DNA from 3 places in the Streptomyces sp. NPDC006602 genome. Region 2 is predicted to be linked to each of the others. Evidence: riboswitches for the same ligand, from Rfam matches in the RefSeq annotation. Region 2 holds a riboswitch; each other region holds the start of a gene.
What was found. Region 2 has a riboswitch for cobalamin ahead of ACFYO2_RS15720 (HoxN/HupN/NixA family nickel/cobalt transporter). Riboswitches for the same ligand answer to the same signal wherever they lie in the genome.
Positions count from the first base shown of each region.

Region 1: linked by a shared signal. The riboswitch ahead of ACFYO2_RS04135 (CbtB domain-containing protein) and the one ahead of ACFYO2_RS15720 (HoxN/HupN/NixA family nickel/cobalt transporter) in region 2 are both predicted to bind cobalamin.
Region 3: linked by a shared signal. The riboswitch ahead of ACFYO2_RS00320 (cobalamin biosynthesis protein) and the one ahead of ACFYO2_RS15720 (HoxN/HupN/NixA family nickel/cobalt transporter) in region 2 are both predicted to bind cobalamin.

Region 1 covers NZ_JBIAHG010000001.1:888,727-898,868, reverse strand. Annotated here, with positions in the region: gene ACFYO2_RS04155 (ATP-binding protein) at 1-922, shown strand, start outside; gene ACFYO2_RS04150 (response regulator) at 919-1,593, shown strand; gene ACFYO2_RS04145 (hypothetical protein) at 1,763-2,344, opposite strand; gene ACFYO2_RS04140 (histidine phosphatase family protein) at 2,515-3,120, opposite strand; cobalamin riboswitch at 3,227-3,371, shown strand; gene ACFYO2_RS04135 (CbtB domain-containing protein) at 3,408-3,629, shown strand; gene ACFYO2_RS04130 (CbtA family protein) at 3,654-4,433, shown strand; gene ACFYO2_RS04125 (DUF2795 domain-containing protein) at 4,565-4,759, opposite strand; partial or broken gene ACFYO2_RS04120 (DUF6424 family protein) at 4,740-5,063, shown strand; gene ACFYO2_RS04115 (LLM class flavin-dependent oxidoreductase) at 5,091-5,963, opposite strand; gene ACFYO2_RS04110 (ANTAR domain-containing protein) at 6,038-6,727, opposite strand; gene ACFYO2_RS04105 (STAS domain-containing protein) at 6,918-7,271, shown strand; gene ACFYO2_RS04100 (anti-sigma factor RsbA family regulatory protein) at 7,268-8,209, shown strand; gene ACFYO2_RS04095 (rod shape-determining protein) at 8,241-9,278, opposite strand; gene ACFYO2_RS04090 (carboxyl transferase domain-containing protein) at 10,073-10,142, opposite strand, start outside.
Region 2 covers NZ_JBIAHG010000005.1:134,740-144,881, forward strand. Annotated here, with positions in the region: gene ACFYO2_RS15710 (LAETG motif-containing sortase-dependent surface protein) at 1-704, shown strand, start outside; gene ACFYO2_RS15715 (ArsR/SmtB family transcription factor) at 859-1,230, opposite strand; cobalamin riboswitch at 1,311-1,712, shown strand; gene ACFYO2_RS15720 (HoxN/HupN/NixA family nickel/cobalt transporter) at 1,740-2,861, shown strand; gene ACFYO2_RS15725 (nucleoside hydrolase) at 2,878-3,840, opposite strand; gene thrS (threonine--tRNA ligase) at 3,888-5,153, opposite strand; gene ACFYO2_RS15735 (hypothetical protein) at 5,561-6,334, shown strand; gene ACFYO2_RS15740 (GAF and ANTAR domain-containing protein) at 6,464-7,345, opposite strand; gene ACFYO2_RS15745 (TIGR03943 family putative permease subunit) at 7,462-8,223, opposite strand; gene ACFYO2_RS15750 (permease) at 8,226-9,230, opposite strand; gene ACFYO2_RS15755 (tetratricopeptide repeat protein) at 9,327-10,142, opposite strand, start outside.
Region 3 covers NZ_JBIAHG010000001.1:57,003-67,144, reverse strand. Annotated here, with positions in the region: gene ACFYO2_RS00335 (putative cobaltochelatase) at 1-1,072, opposite strand, end outside; gene cobN (cobaltochelatase subunit CobN) at 1,069-4,725, opposite strand; gene ACFYO2_RS00325 (cobyric acid synthase) at 4,722-6,230, opposite strand; gene ACFYO2_RS00320 (cobalamin biosynthesis protein) at 6,227-7,168, opposite strand; cobalamin riboswitch at 7,269-7,409, opposite strand; gene ACFYO2_RS00315 (hypothetical protein) at 7,552-7,773, opposite strand; gene ACFYO2_RS00310 (anion permease) at 7,817-9,073, opposite strand; gene ACFYO2_RS00305 (lysozyme) at 9,227-9,976, opposite strand.

The DNA of each region.
Region 1 (10,142 bases), on a different contig from region 2:
CCGCAAACTTCTCGTCCTTCCCGAGGACTGCGTCGGGATGAGCCTGGCCGACCTGGGGATCGGGGGCAGGCTGTACGACGTACTGGCCGGGACGGACGGTGAGCACGGCGCCGAGCACGGTACCGAGCGGCGCGACGAGGTGGTCGTACGCCGGGGTCGGGTGCTGGTGATGAACCGGATGGACGTCACCAAGGACGGCCGTCGGCTGGGCTCGGTGACGACCCTGCGGGACCGTACCGAGCTGGCCCAGCTGGAACGCGAACTGGGCTCGTTCCGCAGCAGCACCGAGCTGCTGCGCGCGCAGGCCCACGAGTTCTCCAATCAGCTGCACACCATCTCCGGGCTCATCCAGATCGGCGAGCACGACGAGGTCGTGCGTTATGTCCGCGCCCTGCGAAAGCACCGTGAGTCGCTCGATCTGACTCTCACCAGCCGGGTCCGCGACCGGGCCGTCGCCGCGCTGCTCATGGCCAAGTCCGCGCTCGCGGCGGAGCGCAGGGTCCGGCTGCGCATCTCGGAGCTCACGGCCCTGGACCGGCTGGAGCCGACGGACTCCGCGGACGTGGCGACGGTGCTCGGCAATCTCGTCGACAACGCCCTCGACGCTGCCGCGGCCCCGGACCAGGGCAACGACGCCTGGGTGGAGGTGGAGCTGCGCCAGGACGCATCGAGTGTGGAGATCGTGGTGCGTGACTCGGGCCCGGGCGTGGCTCCTGAGCTCGCGCAGGAGGTGTTCTCCCGCGGCTTCACCACAAAGGCCGCGCGGGGCGGCGACCGGGGTATCGGCCTGGCGCTCACCCGGCTGGTCTGTACACGCAGAGGAGGCGAGGTGTCGGTGGCCAACACACATCCTGGCGCCGTGTTCACCGCCCGGATGTCCGTAGGTCAGCTCACCGATCGGGAGACGGAGGAAGTCCGGTGATCGACGTACTGGTTGTCGAGGACGACTTCATGGTGGCGCGGATCCACCGCGGATTCGTCGATGGTGTCGAGGGCTTTCGCGTGGTCGGATCGGCGGACTGCGGGGAGAAGGCGCTCGCCGCCGCCGCCGAGTTGCAGCCCGACCTGGTTCTGCTCGACCTCTATCTGCCCGATATGTTCGGTTTGGATGTCATTCGCGGACTGCGGACGGCGGCCCACGACTGCGATGTGCTGGTGATCAGTGCCGCCCGTGAGGCAGAGGCGGTCCGGGCTGCCGTCCGCCAGGGCGTGGTCGACTACCTTCTGAAACCATTCGACGCCGACGACCTCAAGGACCGGCTGGAACGCTACAGTGCCCGGCGCGGCAATCCGCACACCGCCATGGTCAGCGGACAGGCCGATGTGGACCGCGCACTGGGACGGGTGGCGGCACCGACGGTGACGTCCACTCTGCCGAAGGGCATGAGCGTGGAGACCGCGGAGCTGGTCCAACGCGCTCTGCGCGCGGCTGACGGAACCTTGTCCGCGGCCGAGTGCGCGACGAAGGTCGGCATCTCGCGCGTCAGCGCTCGCCGCTACCTCGAATACCTCAGTGTCACGGGCCAGGCGGAGGTGTCGCTGCGCTACGGGCAGGCGGGCCGCCCCGAGCGTCGCTACCACTGGCACGCCTAAGTCGGACCGTGTCCCTGTCGGTCGGCCGGAATGCCTGACTGCTTGGGGTGGCGTGCCGTGTCCCGGCGAGAATCCGCTGCGGGCGAGTTCGAGGCGGTGGACGCCGGCCGGCCCGTGTCACCGACCCGCCTCGCCGCGGCCGGCCGCGGCGGTGATGGCGCACCGCACGTCAAGGGGCTGGGTCGGTCGGCTCTTCGCAGGCCGGTGCCTGGGGGGCGTCATTGGCGTGCCGCGTCAGGTCGCAGACCGTGCCCAGCGCGATCTTCCAGGTGTTGTCCTGGAGGACGGCCGCCCCCGGGCCGCCGGTGTCCAGCCGTCGGCTGTCGCGAGTGAGGGTGTAGGTGACGTCGGCGTGCAGGTCGGAGGTGTACGACACCGAGGTCACGTCGGCGCGGAGGCGGCGGCCGAGCCGGTCGCGGAAGAGATTGTCGATCATCAGCGCGTTCTCCTCGCCGCTCTCGACGGCCTCGCTTCTCTCGTCGAGGGAGGACGCCGGATCGAAGAAGATCCGCCAGGCTTCCCTGATGTCCTGCTCGGCTTCCTCCGGGTCCGCCGGTGCCGTCCCTGTCGGCGTGATGGACTCGGAGACCGACGGTGACGTACCGGCCGTCGTGGGGCTGAACGACTCGGTGACGGGCGACGGTGTCCTTCTGGGCGCGTCGCCGTCGCCGCTGTCGTCGCAGGCGCCGGTGAGGACCAGGACAGCGGCGGCGACCACCGCCCAGGTCACACGTGGTGTCGCAGAGACCATGGAGCTCCACCTTCGGGGTCGCCGTGTGTGTGAACTACCCGGATCGGGGTGATTCACCCGGGCGGATTCGCGCGCGAGAACGAAGTGGGTACCGCGTCACGGGGTGAGGCCGTCATCCCGCTGGGGGGACGACGGCTCGTCAGCCTGCCCTGGACTACGAGGGCCCTGGACTACGAGGGCTCGGGCAGCCGCCCGGCCCCGGGCCGTGCCCCACCGAGCGGCTGCCCGAGCCGCACATTCCAGCGCCCGGACCGTCCGCTGAACTCCGTCGCCGTCAGCGGTGGCACGTCGATTCGCCAGAAGGCCGGGTCGGGAGCCCCGAGCGTCCGTACCACCGCAGCCCGTACGGCCTCGGGATCCACCACGGCGACAGTCCGGCCCTCGAACCGAGCGGCCGACGCGAGCCAGGCGGCGATCCGGTCGCAGAACTCCCGTACCGACTCCCCGCCGTGCGGCGCGGATGTGGGATCCGCCAGCCACAGGGCAACCGCCTCGGGCTCCTTCGCGCTCACCTCCGCCAGGGCCGCGCCACGCCAACGACCCGTGTCGAGCCCCGTCAACTCCGGTACGGGCACGGCGTCCAGGCCGAGCGCCTCGGCCGTCTCCCGGCAGCGCACCGCGGGGGACACCCAAGCCCGGTCCACCGCCGTGAGCGTCCCGGCCGCGCTCCGCGCGAGCCGGAGTCCCGCGGCGTCGAGCGGACAACCGTCGTCGAAACGAGCCTCCCGCAGCGCCGCACTGATCGCGGGTGAGATCAAGGTCACTCGGCTTGTCATGTTCCCGTTCCCATGCTCAACATCCCGGCGTCGCCCAGGACTTCAGGTCCCACGCTCGCCGGCGTGCGCCCATGCGCTCTTGGCCGCGCCCCTGCTTCGCGGTACCTTCTGGGACGATGTCCAGGACGGACATCGACGACGGTTCCGTGGAAGCCGGTGAGAGTCCGGCACGGTCGCGCCACTGTAAGCCCGGTTCGCACCCCCAGGTGCCAGCAGGGCAAGTCAGACCCGCCCCGTCGTCCTGTGCACCACCGAAACGGGACGCGAGTTCCCCAGGAGGGCCTGCCATGGCGCAGTCTGTCGCTCAGCCGACCACCATTCCCACCGCCGTACCGGCCAAGCTGCCGATCGGCGCGATCGCCCCGTGGGCGGTCTTCTTCGGCATCCTCATGCTGGTCCTGCTCTACTTCGTCGGCTTCGAACAGGGCGCCACCTCGGCGATGAGCGGAGAGAGCGTCCACGAGTGGGTGCACGACGCCCGCCACCTGCTCGGCTTCCCCTGCCACTGACGGCGCGGGGAAACGCACGAGCCCATGAATTCGGTAACCGTCCGCAACCTTCTGGTGCGCGGCATGCTCGCGGGTCTCGCCGCGGGCCTGCTCGCCCTTGCCGTCTCCTACTTCCTGGGCGAGCCGCGCGTCGACGCGGCGATCGCCTACGAGGAGGCCCACGCCCACGCCCACGAACACGGCCAGGAACTGGTCAGCCGCACGATGCAGTCCACCGCGGGCCTGTCCACCGGTGTCCTGGTCTACGGCGTCGCGTTCGGCGGCATCGCCGCCCTCGCGTACTGTTTCGCGCTCGGCCGTATCGGCCGCTTCGGGCCGCGCGCGAGTGCGCTGCTCCTGGCGGTCGCCGGCCTGGTCGCCGTGTATGTCGTGCCGTTCTTGAAGTACCCGGCCAACCCGCCCGCCGTGGGTGACCCCGACACCATCGGCAGGCGCACCGCCCTGTACTTCCTGATGGTGGTGCTGAGCGTGCTGCTCGCTGTCGCCACCGTGATCCTGGGCAAGCGCCTGGCGCCGCGCCTGGGCAACTGGAACGCGACGCTCGCCGCGGGCGCGTTCCTCGTCCTGGTCGTCGGGCTCGCGTACGGGTTCCTGCCGTCCTTCAACGAGGTCCCGGAGCACTACCCGGCCACCCTGCTGTGGCAGTTCCGCCTGGCGGCGCTCGCCGTCCAGGTGACCCTGTGGACCTCTTTCGGGCTCGTCTTCGGGGTGATGGCGGAGCGGGTGCTCGTACCCGGGGCCGCTGAGGCGGTTGCCGCCGAGGAGCCGGGTGCCGCTGGTCGGAAGACTCCGGTACCGCACTGAGGACGACGTCACTCCGGCGACCCCTGCCGGAGTGGCGGCCAGAGGGGGCGCTGAAGGAGCCGTACGCCCTGCTCGACTCCTTCGCGCCCCAGGCGACGACCCCGTTCACCCGCTGGGTCGGTCGTGGGTGGTCACTCGGATCCGAAGACCGCCTGGCTGACGTCGTTGGGCCCGTCGAACTTCTTCTTCGGCAGGGACTCGATGCGCTCCACGAGTGAGCTGTCGGCGCCGTTGTCCCGTGCGAGCCGCGCCAGGTCCTTCTGGTCGGCCGGGTAGTCGGCTCCCTTGAGTGCCTTCTGCAGATCGATGGGGCTGATGGTGGCCATGTCCGCGTCCTTCCGAGAGCACTTGCCGTACGGCCTGTGCGAGTACCCGGCCGCGGCGCGACCCATTCGGAGATCGCCGATCCGGACGAGGCAGCTGTGCCGCTCTACCGGCCGTGGACCGGCACGGCAAACCGTCCCAGCGCCGGTCCACAAGTCGACGCCGTCGGGTCGGCGCCGCACGATGGGGGTCCGTCCCCATGGGGCGACCCGTCTGGGGAAGATGCGCAGCGTCAAGCATCCGGAGCGCTCCGAGTCCGGTCACTTCCGCGCCGCGAAGACGGTGGCCAGGAAGATCCTCAAGGCCGACGCGCCCGGTAGAGGTCCCGAAGGTTCAGCGTCCGAGTGCCTCCAGTACGGCTTCCAACTGGCCCAGCGGCTCGGCGCCGACGATGCGCAGTACGATCGTGTCCGCCCCGGCCGTCTCCAGTTCGTGGAGCCGGCCGGCGGCCTCGGCCGGGCTGCCGGAGACGGTGAAAACCTCCTCCTGCGGGCGGCCGAGCCAGGCGCCGTGGCCCTCGGTGTGCGGGTGCAGGGTCCGGGCCACCTCGCCGGGGTCCGCGCCGACGCAGCAGAAGGACAGCACCGTCAGCGTGTGGTCGTCGGCGGCTCCGCCCTTCGCGGTCAGCGCCCGGGTGTTCTTCAGGTCGCGCGGGCCGTGGCCCTCGGCGATCAGCGTGCCGTCCGCGACCCGGCCGGACAGTTCCAGCGAGCGGGGCCGGACCACGCCCGCGACCAGCGGCGGCGGTTCGGTGGGCGGGTGCACCAGCCGGATGCCGTCGAGTCGCAGCTCCCGGCCCTCCAGTTCGACCCGCTCCCCGCGCAGCAGCGCGCGCACGGAGGTGATCGTCTCCTCCAGCAGAGCCAGCGGTGAACTCGGCGCGACGCCCACCGAGACCATCCACTCCCGAACCCCGTGTCCGATCCCGGCCACCAGCCGCCCCGGGAACACCCGGGCCAGCGTCGCCAGTTCCATCGCCAGCAACGCGGGGCTGCGCAAGGGAGCCGGCGTGATCCCGATGCCCACGCGGACGCGTTCCGTCGCGCCCAGCGCCACGGCCGCCGCCGACACCCCGCCGTTCCAGCCGAGGTCCTCGACCACCCACAGGTCGTCCACACCGAGCGCCTCGGCCTGGCGCGCGAAGACGGGCAGCTCTTCCGGGGCCCAGTCGCGGTCGTACATCACACCGATCCGAAGGTTCGTCATGCGTCGGAACCTATGCTCCGGCCGAGCGGCGGATCAATGAGGTATTCAGCGTTACTAGTTACTGCGTCACCGCGTCACCGTTCGCGCCGTGCCGCCGCCGTGCGCAGGGCCGCGCGGAGTTCCTCCGGGGGCGGTGAGCCATCGGAGCCGGTGCTGGCGGTGACCGCCGCGGCGACTGTACGAAGCTTGGTGTTGGAGAGCTGGGAGGCCTCGCGGAGGATCGTCCAGGCCTCGTCGGAGGTGCAGGCGTGGGTGGCCATGAGGATGCCGCGCGCCTGGTCGATCACCGGGCGGGAGACGATCGCCTGGCGGAGCTGGTCGACCTCCTCCTGAAGGTGCCGCAGTTGTTCCGCGCGTTCCACGGCCACCGCCGAGGAGGCGGACGGGTGCGAGGGGCGCGGGGCGGATCCGTCGTCCACGGCCCGCACCGGGTCCTTGGTGTCCAGACCGACCAGCTCCAGGATGCGGAGCGGCTGGCCGTCCCAGTTCACGGTCACGACCGGTATCCCATGCCGCCGGCCGTAGTCGCCGAGGGTGTCCAGGAACTCCAGTCCGGCCGTGTCCATGAAGATCACCCCGGTCATGTCCAGCTCCAACTTGTGCACGCCGTCCGGCAGTTCGGCCAGTGTCTTGGCCAGGATGTCCGTGGCTCCGTGGACGAGCTCCCCGCGCGGAACGAGCACCGCTCGGCCCGCCTCCACGCGGCTCTCGATCACCAGGGCCTTCAGCCGCCCCGCGAGAGGTGTGTGTGCCGCTGAGGTCATGTCCCCGCCTTGTTGGTGACTGACAGTCTTCATGACGTTGCGTGCCCCCGTCCGCCGGGCCGACTCCGTGGGCCCAGGCGGTGCTGACTGAGCGCCTGCCCGCCGTACGGCGTACTACACACCGTCCATGGGAATGCCGGGTGCGGTCCGGGGTATGTGCGATCGAGTCCGGGAAGAGTGGGGAGGCGGTGTGGGCAACCGATACCTGAGCCTGTCCGGGACCGCGGGCGCGGTTCCGGAGCTGACGGTGTCCCCCCTGGCCGAGCGCAGGGGACTGCGCGTGGCGGGGGAGGTCGGCCTGGCGACGCACGCGGTGTGGGAACGCGCGCTGGAACACGCGGTGCGTGAGGACCAAGACGTCTACCACCTGGAGTTGTCGTCCGTGACTTTCGTCGACGTCGCCGGCGCCGGAGCGCTCGCCGCCGCCGCCCAGCAACTGGGCGACGGTCGGCGCATCGTGCTGGACCGGCCGCCCGACACCCTTCAACGCGTGCTGGAGATGTTCTGGCCCGACCTTTCGGCGATCGAGGTGTCGATGTCATGAGTGCCGCAGCCGAACTCGCCGATCCCTTCGTCCACCCCGCCCTCTTCTACGGCGACCAGCAGGAGTACGTCGCGGGCACGGTGTCCTTCGTCCGCGCCGGCCTCGCCGCCGGCGACCCCGTGGCGGTCGCCGTCCCCGGCGAGAACCTCGAGCTCATCCGGGACGGGCTCGGCGCCGACGCCGACGCCGTACGGCTCCTGGACATGCGGGAGGCCGGGCGCAACCCCGGCCGGATCATCCCCGGCGTGCTGCGCGCCTTCGCCGACGCCCAGCCGCCCGGCCGCCGGGTGCGGATCATCGGCGAGCCGATCTGGGCGGGCCGCTCGGAGACCGAGTACCCCGCCTGCGTCCAGCACGAGGCGCTGATCAACGCGGCCTTCCAGGGCCGTCCGGTCAGCATCCTGTGTCCGTACGACGTCCGGCGCCTCGCACCGCAGGTCGTCGCCGACGCGTACGCCACCCACCCGACCGTCATCCAGGCAGGCGCGGGAGGGGAACGGGACAGCGGGGCGTATGACCCCGACGACGTCGTGGCCCGCTACAACGAGCCGCTGCCGCCCGTGGCCGACGTGCCGAGCCTCGCTTTCGACGCGGAATCGCTCTCGCAGGCCCGGCACGTCGCCACCGACCTGGCCGCACAGCTGGGACTGGCCGGCGTCCGGTTGCAGGACCTGGCCCTCGTCACCGCCGAACTGACCACCAACAGCGTGGTGCACGGGGGCGGTTCGGGGACGCTGCGGGTGTGGGCCGAGGACGCGCACGTGGTGTGCGAGGTCCGCGACACGGGCCGCCTCGTGGACCCCTTGGCGGGCCGCCGCCCCGCTCCCCGCGATCAGCGGGGCGGGCGGGGGCTGCTCATGGTCAACCTTGTCGCCGACCTGGTGCGGGTGCACACGGGGGCGCAGGGGACGACGGTGCGCTGCTGGTTCGCGCGCTGAGGACCGTACGCGCGTCTCCTCATCGCCGACGTCAGGGGGCCAGCGGGTCCAGGACCAGCGGCTCGATCTTGCCCTCCAGCATGTAGCCGAGGCCCTGGGCGGCGCACACGTCCGGCCGTTCGGCGATGTGCACCGGCATGCCCGTCGCGTGCCGCAGCATCTGGTCGAAGCCGGGGAGCAGGGCGCTGCCGCCGACCATCATGATCCCGCGGTCCGCGAGGTCGGCCACCAGGTCGGGCGGGCAGTTGCGCAGCACCCTGCCGATGCCGTCGAGCACGGCGGTCAGCGGAGTCTCGATCGCGTCCCGCACGGCGGCGGTGTCGACCTGGACGGAGCGGGCGAGGCCGGTGGCGACGTCCCGCCCGTGGATCTCGGTGCGGGTCGGGCCGTGCGAGGTCAGGCCGTTGCCGGAGAGGGCGAGCTGCAGCGGCCGTACCGACTGGCTGGGCAGCATCAGTTCGTGCTCGTGACGCAGGTGCTGCACGATCGCGTGGTCCACGGCCTCCCCGCCCACCGGGATCCGCTCGGCGGTCACGATCGACCCGAGGGAGAGCACGGCCACCTGGGTCGCGGCGGCCCCGCACACCATGATCATGGTGGCCTCCGGGCGCTCGACGGGCAGTCCGCATCCCACGGCCGCGGCGATGAGCGTGTCGACCAGCTCCACGCGGCGCGCCCCGAGCCCGACGAGCGTCTCGATGGCCGCCCGCTGGGCCAGTGGGTCGGCGTCGTGCGGGGTGCAGGCGGCGGCCCGTAGTCGGGGCTTGCGACGCAGGGCGCGGCGCATCTTGTGGCCGAGCAGGTGCCGCAGCATGCGCTGCGCCATCTCGATGTCGACGACCGTGCCGCCGGAAACGGGCCGGACGACACGGATGTAGTCGGGCGTACGACCCGTCATCTTCTCCGCGAAATCGCCGACCGCGATCAGCGCGCCGGTACGGGTGTTCACGGCGGCGGCGGACGGCTGGTCGACGACGAGCCCGGCCCCCTTCACGTACACCCGCGTCCTCGCCGCGCCCAGGTCGACGGCGAAGTGGCAGCGGCGCAGCTGCTCCAGACTGGCGGTCATGGCAGTCCTCCCGAGAGCACAGACCGTGGGCCGCCGGGTGGTGGCCTCATAGGCATCGTGCGGGGGCGGGGGTGGGGACGCGTCTTGTGGTGGGCCGGGTGGGGTGCGGCTGAACGGGGGTTTCGGGTCAGAGGGAGCGGGCGGCCTCGAGCACCGGCGCGAGGGAAACGGGACGGTGATCTCGCAGCCGGCCTCGCGTAGGCTCCGGTCGACGGTCGGGTTTGCGTGCCGGGTACTGGAAGGTCGTCGCCGGCGCCGCTGTGGGCCGGCTCGACGAGGATCGGCGACCGGTCGGGGGCCGCTTCCGGTTCGGCGGGCGCGAGGGCCCGGAACAGGTCGTCCAGCCGGGTCTGCAGGTGGTCGGCGAAACGGGTGACCGTGCCGGCGGCGCCGGGCCCGTCGAGTTCGTACAGTACGAACAGCGCCGCCGACCAGAGTGAGTCGAAGCCCTCCTCGGGCGGCAACGGGTCGAACCGGTCGGCGGCAGCCGTGCAGAGCCGTACCGGGTCGTACTCCAGAGCGGCGCGGACCGCCCGCTCCATCAGCCCGCGAGCCGCGCCCGGGCGGCGGTCGCATGGTGCGAGGTGGGCACCAGGCCCTTCAGGTCGGGCCGGTACCGGACCTGACCTCGGTGGGCATCATCCGCCGTCGCGCCCGCCCGGGGCACCCTCCGCCGTGACCATGCCGGCGACCTCGCCGGTGCCGACGAGCGTGACCGCCGAGCCGCTGAACCCGGGCGCCGGGCGGCCGGCCGCCCGGCTGCCAGGCCTCCGGCTGGATCCACTCCCGGTTGATCACGGACGGTACTCGGGGTTGTCGCCCGGTGCGTGCCGGACCACGCCCAGTTCGGCCAAGTCCTGCGGT
Region 2 (10,142 bases):
TGAAGCCGACCGACGACGGCAAGGTCCACATCAAGGTCCGCACGGCGGGCGACGCGACCACCTGCACGGCCTCCCTGGCCTCCTACCTCGCCCACGGCGCCACCTTCGGCACCTCCGGCGAGCAGGTCTTCGTCGACTTCGACACGGTGACCGTCAAGCCGGGCCAGACCGAATCCCTCGACATCGCGGTGCCGGACGCGGGCTGCTTCGCGCAGATCGACCTCTACCGCGGCGCGGTCAAGTTCGACGGCAAGCCGGACGCGAACGACGGCTTCGTCCACGGCGACCTGCCCAAGGGCCCGGACCGCCCGGTCATCAAGGACAAGCTGATCGCGGCCTGGAACGGCGGCACGAAGGACTGCACGACGGCGCCGTCCAAGCCGCCGGTCAGCTCGACGCCGACCCCGACTCCGTCGACGCCGGAGTCCACCGTGCCCTCGACGCCTGCCGAGGAGTCGACGCCCCCGGCGACGCAGCCCCCCTCCGGGTCTCCCTCTCCCTCTCCCTCGACCGAGGCCCCGACCCCGTCGGCCTCCGAGTCCACCACCGCCCCCGCCACCACGCCGAACGGCGGTGGCGGCGACCTCGCGGAGACCGGCGGCAGCAGCGCGACCGGACCGATGGCGATCGGTGCGGCGGTGCTGCTCGCGGGCGGCGCGGGCATCGTGCTGGCGACGCGGCGTCGCAAGGCGGCCCGCTCGTAGTCAGGTGCGGTTGGTGTAGTCGGCGCCGGTCGGGCGGTTTCAGCCCGACCGGCGTTCGGGCTCAGGACACGGAAATCGCCCCCGCCGCCCCTTCCCTTCCCGTCCCTGGGGGCTGCGCCCCCAGACCCCCGCTTCGGCCCGAAGGGCCTCGTGCTCAAACTCCCCCAGAGAGGCTAGAAGTTGCGCAGTGCTTGAGGAGCGAGGCGATGTCGGGGTCCACCACCCGGTAGCGCACGATCCTTCCCTCCTTCTCGCCCTCCACGACCCCCGCCGCCCGCAGCAGCCTGAGGGCCTGTGACACGGCGGGGTCGTTCATGCCGGTGGCGATCGCCAGGTCGGAGACGGCCAGAGGGCCGGTCCGGTGCAGGGCGAGCAGCAGGGCGAGCCTCTTGGGATCGGCGAGGAGGGCGAAGCGGTCGGCCCAGGCGCGGACATGGCCCGGTTCGCCGATCGCGGCGATCGCGTCGCACACCCGGTGCCCGTCGATGGTTCGGCGATCCGCTCGGTCGGCCGGAACGAGATGCATGCCGCCATCCTCGCAGGCACCCCTATGTGATCTTCCATACCTGCGCAGGTACGCAGCTATGCAGGAGACGGCTCACCCCCCTACGGTGGGCGGGCCGTGGTGCTCGGGAAGCCGGTGACGGTCCCTCAGGGACCCATGCCGGAGCGGCCCTCGCCACTGTGATCGGGGAGTTTCCGTCCCGTCCGGCGCAAGCCGGGCCACTGGTCGCAAGACCGGGAAGGCAGGAACGGACACGCACGACCCTCCCCCACTCTCGACTTCGCTCGAGGGGGAGGTACCCCTAAGAGCTCCGAACAAAAGTGGAGTCCGATCAGCTCGCGGCGTCTGGTGCGTGCGATCGCAAGGCGCCGGAAGCTCCTCGTAGCGGAGCTACTAGGGGCTTTCGGCAACGCGGCGAGCGTGCGTGCCAGACGCCGCGAGCCGGGCTCCACTTTTGTTCGGAGCTCTAAGCCAGGAGACCGGCCACGGCATCTCACGAGTTGATCCACGAGGTGCTGGAGCGTGACCGGATGACCCTGCCCAACCCTGCCCGGAAGTCTGCGTCGGTCCCCGCCCCGACGTCCTTCAAGTGGCGCCGGGAGGACACCCTCAAGACCGCCGGACTGATGGCGGTCGTCGCCGCACTGCACGTCGTCGCCTTCGGAATCCTGTTCCTCCTCGTCGCCCCCGGGCACTACGAGGTCGGCAACAAGGCCTTCGGCATCGGCCTCGGCATCACCGCCTACACCCTCGGCATGCGGCACGCCTTCGACGCCGACCACATCGCCGCGATCGACAACACCACCCGCAAGCTGATGGCCGACGGCAAGCGCCCGGTGTCGGTGGGCTTCTGGTTCGCGCTCGGCCACTCCAGCGTGGTCGTTCTCCTCGCCCTGCTGATCGCGGGCGGCACCCAGCTCGCCGGAAAGGTCATGAACGAGGGCTCCAGCACCCACCAGGTGCTCGGCTTCCTCGGTACGACGATCTCCGGCACCTTCCTCTACCTCATCGCCGCCCTCAACCTGGTCGCCCTGCTCGGCATCCTGAAGGTGTTCAAGGCGATGCGGGCGGGCGCGTACGACGAGCAGGAACTCGAACAGCACCTGGACTCCCGCGGGTTCATGAACCGGATCCTCGGCCGTCTCACCAAGTCCATCAGCCGCCCGGGCCAGATGTACCCGCTCGGCTTCCTCTTCGGCCTCGGCTTCGACACCGCCACCGAGGTCACCCTGATGGTGATGGCGGGCTCGGGAGCGGCGGCCGGTCTGCCCTGGTACGCGATCCTCTCCCTGCCCCTCCTCTTCGCCGCCGGCATGAGCCTGTTCGACACGCTCGACGGCACGTTCATGAACTTCGCCTACCAGTGGGCGTTCTCCAACCCGGTCCGCAAGGTCTTCTACAACCTCACCATCACCGGCCTGTCCATCGCCGTCGCCTTCTTCATCGGCACCATCGAACTCGTCGGCGTCCTGCACGAGAAGCTCGACCTGAGCGACACGGTCACCACCTGGATCGCCGACATCAACCTCGACAGCGTCGGCTACGTCATCGTCGGCCTGTTCATGGTGGTGTGGGCCGCCGCCATCGGCTACTGGCGACTCGCCAAGGTCGAACAGCGGTGGGCGGTACGGCCGGCGGCGGAGACGCGCTAGACACCCTCCACCGTCGTCAGACGCCCTCCACCGTCGTCAGCCACAGCTTCACGTAGCGCTCCACGTCCACGCCCAACGCCACGTCCACCAGCGGCTGTTCGCGGGTGCCCTCGTGGATCTCGGACTCGCCGGGGCGGGGGCGGCGGTCGGCGATCGTCTGGCCGCGGGTGGGGCCCGGGGCCAGGCTCACCTCGAGCGGGAGGCGTTCGGTGGTGATGCCCCCCGGGTCGACGACCGCGCAGATGGCGCCCGCGTCGCCGAGGCCGCCCGTGGGGGTGGGGTCGCCGGAGGTGGCCGGGTCGCGGTGGGCGAGGAGTTCGCCGGCCAGCCGGAGGCGGGGTTCCGCGCTGGCGCGCAGTCGCTGGACGTCCCCGGCCGGGACGAGGACCTGCTTGAAGACGTCCAGGCCGTACATGGTGATCGGCACCCCTGCGGTGAGCAGGATCGCGGCCGCCTCCGGGTCGTGCCACACGTTGAACTCCGCGACCGGCGTGGCGTTCCCGGTCGCCACCGCGCCGCCCATGAACACGATCCGCTCGATGTTGCGCACCACCTCGGGGTGGGTGCGCAGCAGCAGCGCGATGTTCGTCAGCGGCGCGGTGGGGATGAGGGTGACCGGCGTCGGCGAGGCGAGGATCTCGCGGCGCAGCAGCGTCACCGCGTCCACGTCGACCGGCCGACGGGTCGGAGCGGGCAGCCCGAGGTCGCCCATGCCGTCCTCGCCGTGCACGTGCCGTGCCGTCCGCACCGGCTCGATCAGCGGGCGCTCCGCGCCCCGCGCGACCGGGATGTCACCGGCCCCGGCCTGCTCCAGCACGGTCAGGGTGTTGCGTACGACGCCGTCCACGTCGGTGTTCCCGGCCACGCAGGTCACCGCCCGTACGTCGAGCGCGGGATGCCGTACGGCGAACAGCAGGGCCAGGGCGTCGTCGACACCCGTGTCGCAGTCGATGATCACCGGGATGGGCTGACCGGTCACGGCGGGGTTCCTCTCTCTACGGGCTACGACGGGTTACGCCAGCGACCTTACGCAGCCGCCCACAGTTCGGTCCCGCGATCACCGACCCTGGCCGCGATCCGGTCCAGCAGCTCCCCGACCGGCACCGCTCCCGGACGGCTCCCGTCCCGCAGTCGTACGGCCGCCAGGTCGCCCTCGGCCTCCCGCTCCCCGATCACCGCCTGGTACGGCACGAGTCGCGCCGCCCGGATCCGGGCGGCGAGGGTGCCGTCGCCGGGGCCGCGGACTTCCGCCCGAAGTCCGCGCGCGACCGCCTGCCGTACGACCTCGTGGGCCCGCTCCTCCTGCGCGTCCGCCACCGGCAGTACCACGAGTTGTACGGGCGCGAGCCACGCCGGGAACGCGCCGCCATGCTGCTCGAGGAGATGCGCGACCGCCCGTTCCACGCTGCCGATGATGCTGCGGTGCACCATGACCGGCCGGTGTTTCGCCCCGTCGGCGCCGATGTAGTGCAGGTTGAAGCGTTCGGGCTGGTGGAAGTCGATCTGGACGGTGGAGAGGGTGGACTCGCGGCCGGCCGGATCGGCGATCTGGACGTCGATCTTGGGCCCGTAGAAGGCGGCCTCGCCCTCGGCCGCCTCGTAGGGGATCCCCGACTCGTCGAGGACCTCCCGCAGCAGTGCGGTGGCCCGCCGCCACAGGTCCGGGTCGGCGACGTACTTGCCGCCCTCGCCGGGGAGGGAGAGCCGGTACCGGGCGGCCCGGATGCCGAGATCGGCGTACGCGCGGCCAATGAGCTCGAGGGCGTCCCGGGCCTCGTCCACGGCCTGCTCCAGGGTGCAGAAGATGTGCGCGTCGTTGAGCTGGATGGCCCGGACCCTGGTCAGACCGCCCAGCACCCCGGACAGCTCGGAGCGGTACATTCCGCCCAACTCGGCCAGGCGCAGAGGTAGTTCACGGTAGCTGTGGGAGCGGGAGCGGTAGATCAGCGCGTGATGCGGACACAGGCTCGGCCGCAGTACGACCTCCTCCGCGCCCAGCTCCATCGGCGGGAACATGTCCTCGCTGTAGTGGGACCAGTGCCCCGAGATCTCGTACAGCTCCCGCTTGCCGAGCACCGGCGAGTACACGTGCCGGTATCCGGCGGCGCGCTCGGCCTCCCGGACGTACTCCTCCAGGGTGTGCCGTACGACGGCCCCGTCGGGCAGCCAGTACGGCAGCCCCGCGCCCATCAGCGGATCGGTGTCGAACAGGCCCAGCTCACGGCCGAGCCGACGGTGATCGTGCGCGCCGTTCATGGCGTTCTTGGCGGTCATGGCGTTCATGGCGTTCATGGCGGGCTCTCCTCACGGTGACCGGAGACGAGCCCCCACACGGCAAAGCCCCGGGGCACTCGCCCCGGGGCTTTCGACTGAGTCAACTGTCAGCGCGCCGGGACCCTCTCCGGCGTCGTCGTGAGAAACACGGGCACTACGTGGGCGCGCTGCATGGAGGGACGGTAACAAGGGGCCGAGGAACGGGGCGATCGATTTTCGCAACCTCGCAAGCCGCGGGCAGTCGTACCGCCGGGGCGGCATGGGTGGGCGCGGGCGGCGCCCCGTCAGCGCCGGGTTGCGCACCCCACCCCTCCCCTCAGCACCGATCCCCTCACCCGTACGGCCCGGCTCACTGGTGGACCGTCACTCCCGGTGGTGCCGTAAGAGGGCGTACTCGATCTTGGCAGCCCTCAGGAGAGACCTCGATGACCCCACCCCCGGCCCGCACTCTCGCCGCCGCGCTCACGCTGTGCGCCCTCCTGACCGCCACCGCCTGCTCCGCCCTCACCACCCCGCCCACCGCCGAGAAACCCGACCTCGCCGCCACCACACCCACCCCGCACCCGAAGAGCCCGGCCGCCACCCCCGACCTCACCCAGGCCCAGGCGCAGGCCACGCTGCTCACGGAGGTCGACCTGGGAGAGCCGTGGACGCCCACGCAGGGCGCCGCGACCTGGCACGACGCGGTACTCAAGGCGACCACGAAGAAACGGGACTGCCAGCGTCTGTTCGACACCCTCTACTCAGAGGAGTTGTTCGGCGCGGACGCCCGCCCCCGCGCGGTGGTCGGGCTCGACGACGACTGGAACGAGACCCAGTTGCGCCAGCAGGTCGTCGCGCACCCGGCGGCGGACGTGGACCGCACGCTGGCCTGGCTGAAGAAGCTGCCGAAGAAGTGCGCGCGGTTCACGGTGAAGACCGCCCGGGGCGACCTGCACGACGTCGAGGTCGGCAAGGCCGCGCTGCCGGAGGTGGGGGACGCCCGGCAGGGCCTGCGGGTCCTCGTGTGGGGAGAGACGGCCGACGGCGAGCCCGCCGCGTTCACCTTGGACGTCGCCGTCGTCCGCGTCGGCGACGACGCGATCGGCCTCACCCACGGCGGCTTCGGCGAGGTGGCGCCCGAGGTCGCGCAGGCGGTCGTACAGCTCGGGGCGCAGCGCCTGACGGAGGTCCGCAGGAAGGGACGGGTGGAGGTCTGAGTGCCGAGGACCAGCACGGCCTGCTCGACGCCGTCGGCGCCACGCCGGTCCGGTCGGCGCCACGCCGGTCCGGTCGGCGCCACGCCGGTCCGGTCGGCGCCACGCCGGTCCGGTCGGCGCCACGCCGGTTCAGTCCTCGTCGCCGTCCCGGTCGAACCTCGTCCGGTGTGCGATCACGTCACGCGACAGTTCCAGCGCCGTACGGCTCTGTGCGAAGGCGTGGGCGCGCAGCCGGGCCAGTGCATCGTCGGCGTCGACGCCGAGCTGGGCCATGATCATGCCGATGGCCTGGTAGACCTCGTCCCCCTCCTTGGCCAGGCCGCCGAGCCACGGTTCCGGGCCCGGGCCCCCGTTCTCGTCCCCTCGGGGCAGCTCCATCAGGGCGACCGTCATCACGCCCGCCACGAGCAGCGCGGTACGCAGGTCGCGGGGCGTGAGCTCGCCGGGGGTGTCGCGGTAGAGGTCGAGGGTGCCCACGCACACGGCCTCGTTGCCCAGCGGGATCGAGTAGATCGCCCGCACCCCGGCGGCCGTGGCCTGCTGGGCGAGGACCGGCCAGCGTCCGGCGTCCCGCCCGGTCGTGAGGTCGCAGGCGAGCACGGGGACGCCTACACGGGCGGCGTACAGGCAGGGCCCGTCGCCCAGGGTGGCCTGGATCTCCGACAAGCGGGCGGCCCGCTCACTGCTCGCGCTCAGCCGTACCGGCATGCCTTCGCTGTGCAGCGCCACACTCGCGTCGGCCACCGGCAGCAGCTCGACCGCCACGCCGCACAGCCGCCGCGGGATGTCCTTGGGCTCGGCGTCCCGCACGCCCTCCGCGATCATGTCGACGTCACGCATGCGGTCCTGGGCCAGTTCACGCTCGGCGTGGCGTTCCGACGCGCCTGGAGGCTCGGAGTATCCGGGCTGCGGAGAGGACCGGGGGCGACCGCGGTCGCCGCCTTCCGTTCCGTACCGGCCGGGCTCGTCACCGTGGGCGCCGTCCGGGCCGTCCCTGGGACGCACGGCCACCGCCTCCTTCGTCACAGAGCGCCCACCGTCGTAAAGGACCCGCTCGGGGGCGACGCCCGACTACCCATGGGCCGAAGGGCGAAACCCACCCGGCGTCCCCTCCGGCGTTCCCTCGGCTACCGCTGCTCGTAGGGATCCGCCGGCTGCCTCACCCGCTTCACCGACGTGGCGTCGAGCACCGCCGGCCAGGCCGCGTCGCTGCCCAGCTCCCCCCTGGGCAGCCAGGTGCCGGTGACGGTGATCCAGGTGTCGACCGGCGGGGCGTCGTCCCCACGCACCTCGACCTTGCCGGCCGTCGCGTCGGCGGCGCAGCAGGTGACGTAGAGCCGCGTGACGTACCAGGTGCCGTCGTCGCCGTGGGTGACGAAGCCGGTCATGCGGACCGTACGGCCGTTCAGCGACCGCCCGCTGTCGTAGATCGCCCGGGAGCTGAACTCGGCGAGGGTCAGCTCCACCGGGTCCCCGGAGGCGAGCGCCGGGAAGGTCCCGACCCCCTGCGACGCCCGCTGGGCGGCCTCGCGCCCGGCGCTGTACGAGCCGAGCGCGGGCGGCGGGAACAGCAGCAGGGCGAGGGCGGGGAGGGTGAGGAGCCAGGCGATGCGGGGGCCGTGGTGATGGTCGTGGCCGTGCTCCCCTTGATCTCCGTGCTCCGCGTGCTCCCTGTGCTCGTCGTGCTCCCCGGGCTCGTCGTCGGCGGGCGCGAACCGCCGTACTGCCGCCATCGCCACCCCCAGCAGGACCAGCAGCACACCCGACACGACCAGATACGGCCGCAGTGCCGCCTGCACATACCGCAGATACAGCTCGCTGAGCAGCGAGATCCGCAGGATCGCCGCGCCCATGAGGACGAGGAGGAGGGGGGAGCCGTACCGTCGCACGCTCACAGCAGCCACCATCCCACCAGCACGCTGCTCGCCAGGGCCACCACCCAGGTCGCGGCCGAGAACCGTACGGCGAAGGCGCGCCCGAAGGTCCCCGTCTGCAACGCGATCAGCTTCAGGTCGACCATCGGGCCGACGACCATGAACGCCAGCCGGGCGGTGGGTGAGAAGCCGCTGAGCGAGGCGGCGACGAACGCGTCGGCCTCACTGCACACGCACAGGACGACCGCCAGGACGGCCAGCAGCAGCACCGACAGCCACGCGGAGCCGGTGAAGACGTCGAGTACGGAGCGCGGGACGGCGATGTTGAAGGTCGCCGCGGCCGCCGCGCCGAGGACGAGGAAGCCGCCGGCGTGCAGGAAGTCGTGTTGGAGCCCGGCGCCGAAGGCCCGCAGACCGCCCCCGCCGGCCGGTGCGCGCCGCTTGGGCAGCCGTATCCACTCCTCCCGCCCGAACCGGGCCCACAGCCAGCCCATCACCACCGCCGTCCCCAGTGAGGCGACCAGCCGGCCGAGCACCATCTCGGGCTGCCGGGGGAAGGCGATGGACGTCGCCACCAGCACCACCGGGTTGATCGCGGGCGCGGAGAGGAGAAAGGCGAGGGCGGCCGCCGGGGCCACGCCCCGGCTCATCAGGCTCCCGGCCACCGGCACGGACGCGCACTCGCAGCCGGGCAGCACGACCCCCGCGGCTCCCGCGACCGGGACGGCGAGGGCCTGGTTGCGCGGCAGGAGCCGCTTGAACACCTTCTCCGGTACGAAGGCTCCGATCGCCGCCGAGACGACCGTACCGAGCAGCAGGAACGGCACGCCCTGGACGGCGACCGCCGTGAAGACGGTCCACCAGGCGGCGACGGCCGGGGTGTACAGGTCGAGCGCGAGCATCGGCCCGAGGACGGAGAGGACCGTCGCGATGGCGAGCAGCGCCGCCCCGCCGAGGACCGCGTACACGAGTGCGCGCACGGCGAGGCGCAGGCTGTCGCCCGCCGTCGGTTGGTTCTCCACGTGCCTGTCCCGGTAGTGCGTCTGTCTCGGCTGTATCGGCCGTACCGCTGTCTCCGCGCACGGTATCCGGGACCGCTGTGCGCCGCCCCGGTTTCGTCACAGAGGAGGCTGTGCGGGCGCGGGCCCGAGGGTGGTGGTGCCCGGGGCCGTACGGTGTCCGAGCCCCGTCCGGTAGGCGTCCAGCGCGGCCTCCACCCGGCCGCCGCGGCGCAGCAGGTCGCCCAGCAGCCGGCACAGGTCGGCCAGGTCACCGACCGCGCCCGCCCGCTCCAGCAGGCTCAGGGCGCGTACGTAGTGCTCCTCGGCGGCCTCGGTGTCCCGGGCGTCCTCGGCGATGATGCCGAGGAGGCGGTGGGCGGCGGCGGAATGCAGGGCGCCGCGTTCGGCGGTGAAGTCGCTGAGCACGCCGTGCAGCAGGGCGGCGGCCTCCTCGGACTTGCCGCGCCGGTGCAGTACGTCGGCCAGCTCGACGGCGACCTGGCTGGAGTAGAGGGCTGCCCGCTTGGCCGAGAGCATCGCGAGGGCCTCCCGCAACTCGGCCTCGGCGCGCTTCAGTTCGCCGTTCTGCGCGTACACGTAGCCGCGCATCCAGTGGCAGTTGGCGAGTTCGGTACGGAGCTGGAGTTGCCGGTACAGCTCGGCCGCCTTGGCGAGCGAGGCGTCGGCCTCGGCGATACGGCCCTCGGCGAGCAGGGTGCGGGCGACCGAACGGTGCATCCGGGCCACCAGGGCCGGGTCGCCGACCTGGGGTGCCAGGGCGAGGGCGAGTTCGGCGGCCTGGGCGGCGCGGGCGTGGGCGCCCATGTCCATGTACGGGCCGATGACGCCGGCGTAGAGGAGGACCAGCGCATCGGGGTCGTGCAGGCCGCCGCGGTTGAGCTCGTCGAGGGTGGACTCCACCAGGTAGACCGC
Region 3 (10,142 bases), on a different contig from region 2:
GTTGCCCGCCGCCCCCACCGGGCCCGTCCGGATCGGGATCCGGATCCTCGTCCTCGGACCCGCCCCCGAACTCCTCGAGGGTCTCGTCGAGCTTGTCCTCGTCAAGTCCCGGCGCGTCAAAGGGATTACGCCGCCTGCGGTGCGGCAGCGCGAGCAGCGCGGCCTGCCGTACATCCTCCGCGAGCACCTCGGTCCGCCCGGCCCACGCCGCCAGCGCACTCGCCGTCCGGGCCATCACGATGTCGGCCCGCATACCGTCCACCTCGAAGGCGGCACAGGTCGCCGCGATCTGCCGGAGCGCCCCGTCGCCCAGCAGGACCGACGGCAGCAGCTTCCGCGCCGCCACGATCCGCGCCCGTACGGCACTCTCCTCGTGCGCCCACCGCGCGGTGAAACCGGCCGGGTCGTCGTCGTACGCGAGGCGCCGCCGTACGACCTCCACCCGCTGGTCGGGCTCCCGCGAGGCCGCGACCTCGACGGTCAGCCCGAACCGGTCCAGCAACTGCGGCCGCAGCTCGCCCTCTTCGGGGTTCATGGTCCCGACCAGCAGGAACTTCGACGCATGCCGTACGGAGACACCCTCGCGTTCGACGTACGACGCACCCATCGCCGCCGCGTCGAGGAGCAGGTCGACCAGGTGGTCGTGGAGGAGGTTGACCTCGTCGACGTAGAGGATGCCGCGGTGCGCGTCGGCCAGCAGTCCTGGCTCGAAGGCCTTCACGCCCTCCGAGAGCGCCCGCTCGATGTCGAGGGCGCCCACGAGCCGGTCCTCGGAGGCGCCGACGGGGAGTTCGACCATGCGGGCCGGGCGCGCGGTGCCGTTGCCGGGCTCATGCGGCCCGTCCGGGCACGCCGGGTCCGGCCCCGCGGGGTCGCACGAGAAACGGCATCCGGAGACGACGGACACCTCCGGCAGCAGCGCCGAAAGAGCCCGCACCGCCGTGCTCTTCGCGGTGCCCTTCTCGCCGCGCACCAGCACACCGCCGACCGCCGGGGACACGGCGTTCAGCAGCAGCGCGAGGCGCAGATCGTCCTGGCCGACGACGGCCGTGAACGGGAACGGGGTACTCACTTGTCGTCGCCCTCCAAGTCGCCTTCCAGCTCCAGGTAGGTAGCCCGCAGCCGCTCGATCGTGTCGGCGTCCGGCTCGGCCCACAGCCCGCGGTCGGCGGCCTCCAGGAGCCGTTCCGTGATGCCGCGCAGCGCCCAGGGGTTGGACTTCTTCATGAAGTCCCGGTTCTCCTGGTCGAAGACGTACTCCGCGCTGAGCTTCTCGTACATCCAGTCGTCCACGACCCCGGCCGTGGCGTCGTACCCGAAGAGGTAGTCGACGGTCGCCGCCATCTCGAAGGCACCCTTGTAGCCGTGCCGCCGCATCGCCGCCATCCAGCGCGGGTTGACCACCCGGGCGCGGAAGACGCGGTGTGTCTCCTCGCCGAGCGTGCGGGTCTTCACCTGGTCCGGGGTGGCCGAGTCACCGACGTACGCCTCGGGGGAGGCACCTGTCAGGTGCCGGACCATGGCGACCATGCCGCCGTGGTACTGGAAGTAGTCGTCGGCGTCGACGAGGTCGTGCTCACGCGTGTCGACGTTCTTCGCGGCCACGGCGATGCGCTTGAACGCCGTCTCCATGTCCCCGCGCGCCGCCCGCCCGCCGAGCCCGCGCCCGTAGGCGTAGCCGCCCCACACCGCGTACACCTCGGCCAGGTCGGCGTCCGAGCGCCAGTTGCGCGCGTCGATGAGCGGCAGCAACCCCGCCCCGTACGCACCCGGCTTGGAGCCGAAGATACGGGCCGTCGCGCGCCGCCGGTCGCCGTGCTCGGCGGTGTCCTCGTCGGCATGCGCCTTCACGAAGTTCTTGTCGGCCGGCTCGTCCAGCTCGGCCACCGCGCGCACGGCGTCGTCGATCAGCCCGACGACGTGCGGGAACGCGTCCCGGAAGAAGCCGGAGATGCGGACCGTGACGTCGATGCGGGGACGCCCGAGTTCGGCCAGGGGCACGACCTCGAAGCCGGTCACCCGGCGCGAGGCGTCGTCCCAGACGGGGCGGCAACCCAGCAGCGCCAGGATCTCGGCGATGTCGTCGCCCTGGGTGCGCATCGCGGAGGTGCCCCACACCGTCAGGCCGACGGACTTCGGGTACTCGCCGGTGTCCTGGAGGTACCGCTGCACGAGCGAGTCCGCGAGAGCCTGACCGACCTCCCAACTCAGCCTGGACGGAATGGCCTTGGGGTCGACGGAGTAGAAGTTGCGGCCGGTCGGCAGGACGTTGACCAGGCCACGCGTCGGCGAACCGGACGGGCCCGCCGGGACGTAACCGCCGTCCAGGGCCTTGAGGATGTGCCCGATCTCGTCGGTGGTCTTCGCCAGCCGAGGCACGACCTCGGTGCAGGCGAACTCCACCACGGCGACGGCGTCCGGGAGTTCCACGCCCAGGACGCCCCTGACCAGAGGAGCGGCCTCGGCCACCGCCCACCCCCGCGCCTCCATGCCCTCCGCGATCCGCCGGCACAACTGCTCCAGCAGGTCGATCGCGTCGGCGGCCGAGCGGGCGGGACCCTCGACGAGGTCCGTCAGCTCCACCGGGGCCTTGACCGGCGCCCCGGGCTCGGCGAGCAACTCCTTTTCGCCGAGGCCGAAATGGGCGGCCAGTGAAGCCCTCAGGCCCGGCAGCGCGTTCGCCTGCCCGCCCCACACCTGCGAGGCCCGCAGCACCGCGAGCACGAGGTTCACACGCGGCTCGCCGACCGGACCGCCGCCGAGGATGTGCAGCCCGTCCCGGATCTGCACGTCCTTGATCTCGCACAGATAGCCGTCGATGTGCATGACGAACTCGTCGAACGCCTCGTCGTCCGGCTGGTCGTCGACGTGCAGGTCGTGGTGCAGTTCGGCCGCCTTCACCAGCGTCCAGATCTGCGCCCGCACGGCCGGCGCCTTCGTCGGGTCCAGGTCGGAGACGAGCGCGTACTCGTCGAGCAGCTGCTCCAGTTTGGCCAGGTCGCCGTATGTGTCCGCGCGCGCCATGGGCGGTACGAGGTGGTCGACGACGGTGGCGTGCCCGCGGCGCTTGGCCTGGGTGCCCTCGCCGGGGTCGTTGACGATGAACGGGTAGACGAGCGGCAGCTCCCCGAGGACGGCGTCCGGAGCGCACCCCCCGCTGAGCCCGAGGCCCTTGCCCGGCAGCCACTCCATCGTGCCGTGCTTGCCCATGTGCACGATGGCGTCGGCGCCGAAGCTGTTCTCCAGCCAGCGGTAGGCCGCCATGTAGTGGTGCGAGGGCGGCATGTCCGGGTCGTGGTAGATCGCGATCGGGTTCTCGCCGAAGCCGCGCGGCGGCTGGATCATCACGACGACGTTCCCGAACTGGAGCGAGGCGAGCACGATGTCGTCCCCGTCCACGTAGAGGCTGCCCGGCGGCTCGCCCCACGCCTCCAGCATGCGCTCCCGCAGCTTCGGGTCGAGCTTGTCGAACCAGGCCCGGTAGTCGGCGAGCGGCACCCGCGCGGGCGCGGCGGCGAGCTGCTCCTCGGTGAGCCATTCGACGTCGTGCCCACCGGCGTTGATCAGCCGGTGGATCAACTCGTCGCCGTTGTCGGGGTGCCCTTCGACGACGTAACCGGCGTCCCGGAGCGCGTCCAGGACGCGGATCGCCGAAGCGGGCGTGTCCAGTCCCACGGCGTTGCCGACCCGCGAGTGCTTGGTCGGATAGGCGGTGAAGACGAGGGCGAGCTTCTTGTCCGGGTTCGGCTTGTGCTTCAGTACCGCGTGCCGTACGGCGATCCCGGCGACCCGTGCGGCCCGCTCAGGGTCGGCGACGTACACGGGAACGTCGTCCGGCCCCTGCTCCTTGAAGGAGAAGGGGACCGTGATCAGCCGCCCGTCGAACTCCGGGATCGCGACCTGCATCGCCGCGTCCATGGGGGAGAGGGCGGCATCGGACTCGGACCATGCCTGCTTGGAGGAGGTGAGGCAAAGTCCCTGCAGCACGGGCACGTTCAGGTCGGCGAGTGCCCCGATGTCCCAGGCCTCCTCGTCACCGCCGGCCGACGCCTGCGAGGCGTGCGCGCCGCCGGCGGCGAGGACGGTGGCGACGAGGGCGTCCGAGGTCCCGAGGATCTCGTACAGCCCGGCATCCGCGTCGCGGAGTGAACCGCAGTACACGGGAAGGGCGTTGGCGCCCTTCGCCTCGATCGCGTCGCACAGGGTGTCCACGAAGGCGGTGTTGCCGCTGAGTTCGTGGGCGCGGTAGAAGAGCACGCCGATGGTGGGGCGACCCCCGACGAAGGCACGCTCCCCGTGGACGCCGTACTCCGGCATCTTCTGCGGCTCGAGGAACCCCTCACCCGTCAGCAGCACGGTGTCGGAGAGAAACCGCGCGAGCTCGGTGAGGTTGGCGGGCCCGCCCTCGACGAGATACCGCAGCGCCTCGGCCACCACACCGGCGGGCACCGACGACTCGGCCATGAGCTCCGCGTCGGGCACGGTCTCCCCGCCGAGCAGGACGGTCGGGATCCCCGAGGCCTTGAGGGCGGCGAGCCCGTCCTCCCAGGCACGCTTGCCGCCGAGTAGTCGTACGACGGCGATGTCCGCGCCCTCGACAAGCCCCGGAAGTTCCTCCGCGACATCCACCCGGGTGGGATTGCCGATCCGGTACGAGGCATCGGAAGCGGCCCGGGCCGCCAGCAGATCCGTGTCGGCGGTCGACAACAACAACACTGTGCTCATGCGGGCGCTCCCGGTGGAATGAAAGGCAGTCCTTGCGGCGCGCCGGACTCGATGAGCCGCCACAGCGCGTCCGTGTCCGCGTGCTGTTCGATCAGGTCGCCGAGCCGGTCGAGCTGCTCCTCGCGCAGCGCGGCGAACGAGGTGTCGGCGGCCGGCACGAAACGACGGCCCGCGGCGGCCGCCACCTCACGCAGGAAGGCCCGCCGGAACCCGTCCGACTCCAGCGAGCCGTGCCAGTGCGTGCCCCAGGTGCCGCCGACCCGGCAGCCGTCCAAGAAGGGTTCACCGCCGTTGATCTCGGCGACCCCGTGATGGATCTCGTACCCCTCGACGTGTTCCCCGAGGGCCTCGCCGACGGGCCGGGTGAGGGTCTTCTCGCGGGCGAACCGCACGCGGACGGGAAGGATCCCGAGCCCTTCGACATGACCTCGCCGGCTCTCGACCTCGTCCTCGATGTGCTCGCCCAGGACCTGGAAACCGCCGCAGACACCGAGGATCGGCCGTCCCTGAGCTGCCCTCCTCGTGATCGCCTCGGCCAGCCCCCGCTCCCGCAGCCACTCCAGCGCCCTGACCGTCCCCCGGGTCCCCGGAATGACGACCAGATCGGCGTCGGCCAGCTCCTCCGGCCGGTCCACGAACCGCACGACGACACCCGGCTCGGCGGCCAGCGCGTCGACGTCGGTGAAGTTGGACATCAGCGGGATCGCACAGACGGCGACCCTGAGCACGTCCTCCCCGACGGGCGGGGCGACGACCGACTCCCTGACCGTCCCCCGCAGGGAGACCCGAAGCCCGTCCTCTTCATCTATCCCGAGCCCGTGTCGGAAGGGCAGGACGCCGTACGTGCGCCGCCCGGTGAGCCCGTGGAGCATGTCGAGCCCGGGTTCCAGCAGGGACACGTCCCCCCGGAACTTGTTGACGAGGAACCCGGCGACGAGCGCCTGGTCCTCGGGCGAGAGCAGCGCGACCGTCCCGAAGAAGGAGGCGAAGACACCGCCACGATCGATGTCACCGACCACGAGCACAGGCAGCCCGGCATTCCGGGCGATCCCCATGTTCACGATGTCCGTCCGCCGCAGGTTGATCTCGGCCGGGCTGCCGGCCCCCTCACAGATCACCGCGTCATACGTGCCCCGCAACTCGGCGAGACACTCGAGAACGGTCCCGAGAAGCTTCTGCTGCCGCCCCCCGTGATACCCCCGCGCACTGAGCTCACCGACCGGCTTCCCGAGCAGCACGACCTGACTGCTCTGCTCACCGCCCGGCTTCAGCAGCACCGGATTCATCAGCGCGGTCGGCTCGACCCGGCAGGCCTGCGCCTGCATGGCCTGAGCCCGCCCGATCTCGGCCCCTTCTCGTGTCACGAACGAATTCAGGGACATGTTCTGCGCCTTGAACGGCGCGACCTTGACCCCCTGCCGCACCAGCCACCGACAGATCCCCGCGGTGACGACACTCTTGCCGGCGTCGGAGGTGGTGCCGGCGACGAGAAGACCACCGCTCATGACGTACGCCCCTTCACCAGGAGCCGTGCGGCGACACTGACGCCGAGCGCGAGCCGACCGACGCGCTGCGAGAGTCGTACGGCCCGTTCGACATCGTGTGTGGCGACGGCCCGTCCGTCCCCATTGAGCACGGGCCGATGCTCGATCCGTCCTCCGTACGACAAGGTCCCGCCGAGCCGCACCCCGAGCGCCCCCGCGAACGACGCCTCCACGGGCCCGGCGTTGGGACTCGGATGCATCGCGGCGTCGGCACGCCAGGCACGTACGGCCCCCCGCGGGTCGGGACCGGCCACCGCGGCCAGTACGGCCGTCAGACGTGCCCCCGGCCACCCCGCGAGATCGTCGAGCCGGGCCGAAGCCCACCCGAACCGCCGGTATCTGGGCGACTTGTGCCCGACCATGGCGTCGAGGGTGTTGACGGCCCGGAACCCGAGAAGCCCGGGCACACCCCCGATGGCCCCCCACACCAGTGCCCCCACGACCGCGTCGGACGTGTTCTCGGCGACGGACTCGACCACGGCCCGGGCGATCCCGTCGGCGTCGAGGGCCTGCGGATCACGCCCGCACAGATGCGGCAGCCGAGCCCGCGCGGCGTCGACGTCCCCCGCTTCCAGCGCCCGCCCGATGACCCGAGCCTCGCGCGCGAGCGAAGTCCCCCCGACCACGGCCCAGGTGGCCGCGCCGGTCAGCGCGACGGAAGCGGCAGGAGACGGACCAACGACACGAGCGGCCACGGCTCCCAGGGCGACAGCACCCCCGGCACACACGACGGCGTGCAGCGCGCCCCACCCCCGGTGGTCCCGCCACAACACCCGTTCCACGGCACCCGAGGCCCGCCCGAACGCGGCGACCGGGTGTCCTCGGCGGGGATCGCCGAGGAGCAGGTCGCCGAGAAGGCCGGCGGCGGCGCCGTACGCGAAAACGCGATCGGCACGCATGGACTCAGCCGACCGCTGTCACAGACAGGGCGCTGGTGTTGAACCTCAAACGGTAGCCGCGCATGGCGATGTGTCCTCACTCAGGGTGTCCGCGCCCTGGTTCGACGAGATCGGCGGTGAGAGTTCCTGGCTCCCGGGGCTTCCTACCCCGGTGACAGTGGCGGGACCGCGCCGGACTCACACCGGCTTCCTCTCCTGCCGCCGTACATGGCTCCGGCAGTCCACCACGGGGCCGGAAGGGCCGTCAACTTGCTGTTGACCTGCGGGAGCGTAGTGTGCAGAAGCCCACATCGCAGGGGGCGCCCGTGCCCGTGACGTGCGGTGGAACGGCGACCGGGCGGGTACGGGACACAAGGTCCCGTACCCGCCCGGCAGATGTGACGTCAGGCCATGATCAGGTAGATCCCGTACCCCACCGCCGCGGCGCAAGCCGAGAAGCACACGTACGCCCCCGTCACCGCCAGCCCCGCGGATCCGCCCTGCGCCGCCGCCCGTTCCTGGCGCGACAGCCCGACGATGCCGAGGGTGAACAGGGTCACGAGACCCACGGTGATGACGAGACTGACGCCGAAGACGGAGCCGAGAGCCGCCCAGTCGATCTTCATGCTGGTTCTTCCTTCATGCCGGTTGGTGCCCGGGTGGCGGGGCTCAGACGGTGGTCGCGGCCGGCGGGGCCGCGGGGTCGGCGGCGGTGGCCGCAGCCGCAGCGGGGGCCGGGATCGTGGCCGTGAGGTCCTCGGTCACGGTGCCCGCCGGGGGCGGCGTCACGGCGGCGATGGCCGTGGTGACCACACCGGCCGGCTCCTCGGCGTCGTTGACGTTCGTGTGGTCGACGACCTCGCGGCGGGAGAGCTTCCAGATCGCGACGCTGGAGGCGATGAGGAAGACGGCGACGAGGGCGGTGCCCCAGGCGCCGAACCCGGTCACGTACTCCGCGAGCGCGCCCACCAGGGCCGCGGCGGGCAGGGTCAGACCCCACGCCACGAACATGCGGGTCGCCGTCGACCAGCGGACCACGCCGCCCTTGCGGCCAAGGCCCGCACCCATCACCGAGCCGGAGACGGAGTGGGTGGTGGAGAGGGAGAAGCCGAGGTGGGAGGAGGCCAGGATGACCGTGGCCGCGCTGGTCTGGGCGGCGAAGCCCTGCTGCGGCTGGAGTTCGGTCAGGCCCTTGCCCATGGTGCGGATGATGCGCCAGCCGCCGAGGTAGGTGCCGAGCGCGATGGCGAGGCCCGCGGAGAGGATGACCCAGGTGGGCGGGTCCGAGTCGGGGGCGACGACGCCGCCGGCGACCAGGGCGAGGGTGATGATGCCCATCGTCTTCTGGGCGTCGTTGGTGCCGTGGGCCAGGGAGACCAGGCCGGCGGAGGCGATCTGGCCGCTGCGGTATCCCTTCACGGCGGCCTTGCCGTCGGCCTTCTTGCCGAGGGAGTAGGACAGGCGGGTGGCGAGCATCGCGGCCAGGCCCGCCACGATCGGAGCCGCGATCGCCGGGATCAGGACCTTGGTGACCAGGACGTCACCGTGCACCGCGCCGAAACCGGCCGAGGCGATGGTGGCGCCGATGAGGCCGCCCATGAGGGCGTGGGAGGAGCTGGAGGGGAGTCCCACCAGCCAGGTCAGCAGGTTCCAGAGGATCGCGCCGACCAGGGCGGCGAAGATGACCTCGGGACGGATGCCGGTCTCGTCGACGAGACCCTTGGAGATCGTGTTGGCGACCTCCACGGAGAGAAAAGCGCCCACAAGGTTGAGCACGGCGGACATGGCCACCGCGACCTTGGGCTTGAGCGCACCGGTCGAGATGGTGGTGGCCATCGCGTTGGCGGTGTCGTGGAAACCGTTCGTGAAATCGAACGCAAGTGCGGTTACCACCACAATCGCGAGGATCAGCGAGAAGTTTTCCATTTACCCAGGCAATCGTTCGAGGTCATTGGCCGGACGAACGTAGGTAACCTGAATGAACGGAAGGTGAACTGAGCAGGGCCGCACGGTGTCCGGAGTCGATGGTTCTGGTACCGCCGCACCCCGCCCGCTCCGCGCGGCCCAGGCGCCGCACGGCTAGCTGCCTCTGGCGAACTTCCTCAGCTGGCTCAGGGACCCGTTGAAGAGATTCTGATCACCCGGCAGACTGCCGCCGTTGTCGTACTGCCAGATCGTCCAGAACGACCAGCCGCCCGGCAGCGCTCCCGCGTCCGCCGAGTTGTAACGGGCCACCCACAGGGCGTGGTTCGAGGCGAAGGCGCGGCTGCCGCCGGTGCACGTGTTCCACCAGTGCGCGGTGGTGTAGATCACCGGTCGGCGATCGGTGAGCCGCTTGACCTCGTCGCTGAACGACTTGATCCAGCTGATCGTCTTGGCCTTGGTCAGGCCGTAGCACTTGTGCTTCTTGTCGTACGGGTTGTACTCGATGTCGAGCGCGGGCGGGAGCGTCCAGCCGTCCGCGCTCCATCTGCCGCCGTTGCGCACGAAGTGTGCCGCCTGCGCCCTGCCGGACGACTTGTCCGGCAGGGCGAAGTGGTACGCCCCGCGGATGATGCCCGCGTTGCGCGCGCCGTTGTACTGCTGGCCGAAATACGGGTTGCGGTAGGTGGTGGACTCGGTCGCCTTGACGTAGACGAACTTGGCGCCCTTCGTGCCGGCCTTCTGCCAGTCGACGTTCTTCTGGTGGGAAGAGACGTCGTGCCCCTTCGGCAGACTGGCCGCCGAGGCGGGCGTCTCGGCGAGGGCCGTCCCCCCGACGGTGAGTGCCGCCACGGACACCGCCAAGATGCGGGCGTGGCGGCAGGACGGATTGCGATCACGGGCCATATGTCCCCCCGAATGGCGACGTGCACGACAAATCTCCCAGAGAGTACTGGGAGATCATCGAATCTCCGGTGATCTCCGGCCAATCGATCGAAGAAGACCATGTATGCCCATATGCGATCTTTCGGAGGGGGCCGGTCCGGCCTAAAGTGCCCTCGCCCGGCGGCGG